One region of the Veillonella sp. 27098_8_77 genome, then DNA from elsewhere that is predicted to be linked to it. Evidence: riboswitches for the same ligand, from Rfam matches in the RefSeq annotation. Region 1 holds a riboswitch; the other holds the start of a gene.

The links. A riboswitch is a leader RNA that binds a small molecule or an ion and turns the genes downstream of it on or off. The one in region 1 is predicted to bind thiamine pyrophosphate.
Region 2: it holds a riboswitch for thiamine pyrophosphate, as region 1 does, so the genes downstream of both, thiC (phosphomethylpyrimidine synthase ThiC) here and thiD (bifunctional hydroxymethylpyrimidine kinase/phosphomethylpyrimidine kinase) in region 1, are expected to answer to the same signal.

Annotation. Positions count from the first base shown of each region.
Region 1 covers NZ_JAPVXW010000021.1:12,992-16,417, forward strand. Annotated here, with positions in the region: gene cytX (putative hydroxymethylpyrimidine transporter CytX) at 1-1,081, opposite strand, end outside; TPP riboswitch at 1,134-1,239, opposite strand; TPP riboswitch at 1,322-1,416, shown strand; gene thiD (bifunctional hydroxymethylpyrimidine kinase/phosphomethylpyrimidine kinase) at 1,480-2,322, shown strand; gene thiM (hydroxyethylthiazole kinase) at 2,327-3,426, shown strand, end outside.
Region 2 covers NZ_JAPVXW010000004.1:84,120-87,545, forward strand. Annotated here, with positions in the region: gene O3617_RS03825 (zinc ribbon domain-containing protein YjdM) at 97-441, shown strand; gene O3617_RS03830 (phosphatidylglycerophosphatase A) at 541-1,053, shown strand; gene O3617_RS03835 (cysteine hydrolase family protein) at 1,057-1,602, shown strand; TPP riboswitch at 1,660-1,766, shown strand; gene thiC (phosphomethylpyrimidine synthase ThiC) at 1,846-3,150, shown strand; gene O3617_RS03845 (superoxide dismutase) at 3,313-3,426, shown strand, end outside.

The DNA of each region.
Region 1 (3,426 bases):
GTAACATATAGTGATACACACCTACAGATAGGGCCCAGATGAGACCTCGCACTAAATAGGCAGATGTAGTTTGTACCTGTTGATGATTTACAAAGTAGTCTGCCAATAGGATGGCAATCATCGGTGTAAAGACGGAGCCAATGAGATATAGGAAATCTGTAATATCATCCATTGGATATAGGATAGCTGCTATGGTGCCGATAATTGTAACGATGACGGCTACGCCTTTACTAGAGGCACTGTTATAGATAGTCGTACTAGACACGCCCGCTGAGTAAGCGTCCATAAAGGTTGTCGTTACGGTAGAGAAGATAATAACGATGAGTCCCGCAAGACCGAGGCCTGCGTTCATCATGATGGTAATGATGGAGTCGCCACCACCAAAGATAGCCGCGCTGAGACCTAAGGTATACATAACAATACTTGTTACCGTGTAGACTGTAGCACTTGTCAGTGATGCGGAGAAAGGTTTTTTACTTTCTCGGGTGTAATCACTAATGAGAGGTAACCAAGACAGAGGCATGGCAATAGATAATTCAAGAGCGGCAATGAAACTCATGCCTCCACTAGTGAGAAGGCTACTTTCACTAGGCCATTGAGATATCATGTGAGCGCCCATGTAGATAGTGAGACCTAGCAATAGAATAGATACGATGGCTTGAATATATCCCGTATTGTGGAGGCCAATGAAAAGCCACAGAATAACAAGAGCCCCTATGGCTGTGGTCCAAATCATAGGGGATAGGGGCGCTAGCTCTTGTAACGCAAGCATAGCATCGTAGATCATGATACTCGTCCAACCGATGAGCTGTAGCATATTTAAAATGGCAAAGCCCTTAGCCCCTAGGGGGCCAAAGCTAAAGGCTGTAGTATTCATACTACCTTGTCGCAAGCGCCCCCCGATGAGTCCTGCCCCAAAGAGCAATATACCACCGATGATATGTCCCAGTATGATGGCATATAGACCTTGGGTAAGTCCTAATGGGGCTAGATAGGTACCGGTCATGATTTCCGCTATTGATAGAGCGGCACCGAACCATATCATGGCAAATTGTGGTTGTGTAATGTGTGTGTCTTTCATACGTCCTCCTTGCCAGGAAGTCATAGAAAAAGCCGAGTTCACAGGAACTCGGCTATTAATCCTCTATGTTCCCTACGTTGGCATTATCCAAATCAGGTTATGGGTTAAAGCATTAGCTTACTCTCAGCCCACTCTTGTGAGCACCCCGTTATGGCTTTCATTATACGAGGTGTGTAGGAAATCGTCAAATATTCTGTTGCATAGATTGTATATTGATGTTATAACTAGAGTATAAAAATATATTGCCACTAGGGGTGCTTTTGCTGAGATTGACCATTCAAAACCCTAGACCTGATCCGGATAATACTGGCGTAGGAAAGTGGAGTGAAACATAATACTAAACTATTACGAGACCATTCCATTTGGAGTGGTCTTGTTTTTATATGTTTGGAGGTATTATGAAATTATATACTGCATTGACAATTGCTGGTACTGACCCAAGCGGTGGCGCTGGCATTATGGCTGATTTAAAATCCTTCCAAAGCCGTCACGTATATGGCATGGCTGTGGTTACATCTGTAGTGGCTCAAAATACAACGGGCGTTCACCACGTGGAACATTTATCTTTAGAGAGTATAGAGAAACAGTTACACGATGTGTACTCAGATATTATGCCACAAGCCGTTAAGACTGGCATGATTGCCTTACCAGAAATGATGGATCTTATCTATCCTTATGTAAGCAAGGATATTCCGTACGTAATGGATCCTGTTATGATTGCTACTAGTGGTGATCGACTTGTATCAGATAAGGCTGTTGAGTTCTTAAAATCTAAACTCATTCCTACAGCCACAGTTATCACCCCTAATCGTAGTGAGGCTGAGGTATTAGCGGACATGTCTATTGATTGTGAAAGCGACATAACAACGGCGGCTAATCGTATCTTACAGGAATTAGGTCCTCAAGTGGTAATTATTAAAGGCGGGCACATTGGGGAGGATGCAACGGATTATGCTTTCACAAAAGATGGTAGCGTTCGTACCTGGACGAGCCCTAAATATGATACAGTGCACACACATGGTACGGGTTGTACCTTCTCTGCAGTTATTACGGCGGAACTTGCCAAAGGGCGTGATGTGATGGATGCCATCGGTATTGCGAAGGACTATATTGCATTAGCTATCAAGCATAATCCTGCTCTAGGGCATGGTTGTGGCCCTGTTAATCATATGGCCTATGGTTTGCTATCCAATGGGCCTGAAACGATGGATGAACTTTTGAGAAGCGATGAGAGGAGATGATGCTATGAACCCATATATGGATAATCAAATTAGCCCTGAATTCAATATATTAGACACATTGTGGAAGAAAAATCCCCTCGTTATTTGTATTACCAACGATGTGGTGCGAACCTTTACAGCTAATGGACTACTAGCCATTGGAGCATCGCCCATCATGAGTGAATGTAGTGAAGATTTGAAAGACCTTATTGTATATGCATCAGCACTGCTCATCAATATTGGGACACTTACACCTGAGAAGGTTAGCTACTATAAAGAAGCTATTAAGCTAGCGAAGGAATATGATGTACCAATTATTCTTGATCCTGTGGGCTGTCATGCAGGAGCTTACCGATTGTCGGTGGTTTTAGACTTAATTAAGACTGGTGACATTTCGTTATTACGAGGCAATCAAAGCGAAGTTAAAGCTGTTTATGATGCGCTAAGTTCCGATAATAAGGATGACAACTCTCCGTTAGGTAAGGGGGTTGATGGGGCGCAGGTAGCGGACAGTGCCATTATCGCATATCGTCTAGCGCGTCTTATTAACTGTCCTGTAGTAGCAACGGGCGAAGAGGATTATGTATCCGATGGAACTCGAGTCTTTGCAGTACCTCATGGTCATTCGATTATGACTGCTGTAACGGGAACAGGCTGTCTCTTAGGGGCTGTATTAGCAGCTTTTTTTGGAATCTATCCTTTGTTTAAAGATAGCCTGTCTATAGGCGAACTTCTTGCCTATGCATTGGCGTATTATGGTTTAGCTGGTGAAAATGCTGTTAAGATGAGCGGCGTTAAACCTGGTAGTTTTAGTGTAGCCTTTTTAGATGCTTTATATGAAATAAATGATGCGATTCTTCTATCAGAAAACCGTGTACGGCCCGTAGTTGTACCAGATCAATTACAGGTATATTTTGTGTGTGGTACGCAAGATACAGGGCTTAACAAAAAGCGGATGCTTGAAATTGTTGAAGAAGCTTGTCGTGGCGGTATAACCTGCTTTCAGTTTAGAGAAAAGGGCGATGGCACATTAGAAGGTCAACAGAAGTTTGAACTAGCACAACAGTTGAAGCATATCTGTGCCAGATATAATGTACTCTATATTATTAATGATGATGTAGATCT
Region 2 (3,426 bases), on a different contig from region 1:
TACAACTTTAGGATGCACAAGCACTAAACTGAATTAGAGAATAGGTCTGTTTATATGATATAATACTTTCATTATGTAGTAAAAAAGGAGATCTAAATGGCAAATTTACCTAACTGCCCTAAATGTGGCGACGAATACACATACGAAGATGGTCATATGTACATCTGCCCTATGTGTGGTCATGAATGGACAGCTGCCGATGCTGCGGCTGCAGCAGAAGCCGGTATCATCCGCGATGCTAACGGCAATGAATTAGCTGATGGCGATACCGTTGTTGTTGTAAAAGACCTCAAAGTAAAAGGCGCTGGCGTATTGAAACAAGGTACGCGTGTTAAAAACATTCGCCTCATTTCTGATGCGAGCGATGGCCACGATATCGATTGCAAAATCGATGGCTTTGGTGCAATGGCATTAAAATCTGAAATGGTTAAGAAAATCTAATCATGGAATCCCTACCGATAGAACGTCGGTGGGGATTTTTTCGTGCTATAATCAAGGTATAATGTGTTACGTAAATTTGTATAATTTTGAGGAGCAATTATGATATCTCAGGAGGAATTAAAGGCGTGTACGTATAATTTATTAAATGAGCGAGGCATTACCGTTCAGGATATTGCAGATATTGTGATGATGATTCAACAGCCGTATATTCCTGATTTGACGATGGACGAGTGCATAGAGAGTGTACAGGCCGTACTTGAAAAACGAGAAACACAAAATGCCATCATTACGGGCATAGAATTGGATAGATTGGCAGAGCAGAAGAAATTATCTGATCCACTACAAAGTATCATGACTCGAGATGAGGCATTGTTTGGTATTGATGAAATTCTCGCGTTATCCATTGTGAATTTATACGGATCCATTGGATTTACGAACTATGGCTATGTTGATAAGGTAAAACCGGGTATTATTAAAAATCTTGATAGCAAGGTTGATAGTCACTGTAATACATTTCTTGATGATTTAGTTGGTGCCGTGGCGGCTGCTGCAGCGGGTCGCATTGCGCATAACACGCCGAATCGGGTGCACCATGTCGTTGTGGAGGGATAGAACATGAACGTTTTAGTCGTAATTGATATGCAACATGATTTTGTGGATGGATCTCTTGGTTCTCCGCAGGCGCAGGCCATTGTGGATAATGTACGTCAAAAAATCGCATCCTTTGATGGTCCTATTATTTTTACACGGGATACTCACGATACTAATTATCTTGAAAGCCAAGAAGGTCGGCATTTACCGGTTGTGCATTGTGTGAAAGACACGATTGGTTGGCAAATTATGGAGAGCCTCATCACGGCCGCAGAAAAGCGCAATACCATCCATCCGTACTTTATCATTGATAAACCTAATTTTGGATCCTCTGAATTAGTTACGCGTTTACAAGGGATGAATACAGCAGAGCCTATTGAAAGCATAACCTTAGTCGGTGTTTGCACAGATGTGTGCGTTGTGTCGAATGCCATATTGTTGAAAGCTGGCTTGCCAGAGGTTCCTATTCATGTAGATCCTAATTGCTGTGCAGGAGTTACTGAGGAAAGCCATGAAGCAGCATTATTAACTATGCGTCAATGTCAGATTGAAGTAGCTAATGATTTGTAATAGAGGTATAGATTGAAATATTAGTTAAATAGTGATATGCTATACACAATTACATAGCAGAGTATGCAAGGGAGCCTATGAGATAGGCTGAGAAAGGGCTGTTAGCACCTGACCTTTGACCTGATCGGGATCATGCCCGCGTAGGAAGCACGCAAAACCATTCAAGGGTATCGATCATATTATATCGATACCCTTTTTCTTGTGTACAAAGCTAAAAGGTTTTATTCAATAGGAGGACATATTATGTTTTACACTCAATTGGAAGCCGCACAAAAAGGCTTTGTTACGGATGCGATGAAAATTGTAGCAGAAAAGGAACGCATGGATGTAGAGCAATTGCGAGCGCTAGTTGCTTTAGGACAAGTTGTTATTCCCTGTAATAAGAATCATACTTGTATCGATCCAGAGGGCATCGGTAAAGCATTGCGCACGAAAATAAATGTGAATCTTGGCACATCCAGAGACGTTACCGATTATGATAGTGAAATAGAAAAGGTAAATTGGGCGATTCAACTTGGTGCTGAATCGATTATGGATTTATCTACTCATGGTGATACACGTATTTTTAGACGAAAATTAACTAGCGAATGTAAAGCCATGATTGGTACTGTACCAGTATATGACAGCGTTATACATCATCAACGGGATTTGGCAGAACTTACTGCTGAGGATTTCTTAGATACTATCCGTCTCCATGCAGAGGATGGGGTGGACTTTGTAACCTTACATTGTGGTATTACGCGTCAAACTATTGAGCAAATTAAAAAGCATAAACGTAGACTCAACATCGTTAGCCGTGGTGGTAGTCTTATCTTTGCATGGATGAGCATGACGGGCAAGGAAAACCCATTCTATGAACATTTTGATGATATTTTAGATATTTGCCGTGAGTATGATGTAACTATTTCTTTGGGTGATGCTTGTCGACCAGGCTGTTTAGCAGATGCTACGGATGTATGTCAAATTGAAGAACTGGTACGACTTGGTGAATTGACTAAACGCGCTCGAGCTAAAGGTGTGCAAGTGATTATTGAAGGCCCAGGTCATGTGCCACTTAACCAAATTCAAGCGAATATGGAAATTGAGGAAACGCTATGTGGCGGAGCTCCGTTTTATGTGTTAGGCCCATTGGTGACAGATATTGCACCTGGCTATGATCATATAACAGCTGCCATTGGTGGTGCTGTGGCGGGCATGCATGGGGCGTCCTTTCTTTGTTATGTAACGCCGGCAGAGCATTTGGCATTGCCTAATGCAGACGATGTGAAAGAAGGTATTATGGCTTTCAAAATAGCAGCCCATGCAGCGGATATAGCACGTGGCATACCAGGTGCCCGTGATAAGGATGATGCGATGGCTGATGCTAGACGCGTACTAGATTGGGAGGCGCAATATGCGTGTGCACTTGATCCTCAACGTGCTCGCAATATTCGTGAAAGCCGAGCTCCAGAGGAGGGGCATAGTGAAACTTGTAGTATGTGTGGTAAATTCTGTGCTGTTCGTAGCATGAATAAGGCTTTGAATAGCGAATATATTGATATTCTGTAATAAATGTTGGTCATATATTGACGTTTATCTATATAGATAGTACAATATGCAAAGAATGATAATTCATATCAATGAAATACCGATGCAGGTGCATCGAATCGCTTTCACAAGAACGATACTAGTTAAGATATCGTTCGTGCCCTAATTAAAAGGAGGACTATTATGAAACCTTTCGAACTCGCACCATTACCATATGCTTATGATTATCTAGAACCTGTTATCGATGCAGAGACGATGAAACTGCATCATGATAAGCATCACCAAGCGTATGTTAAT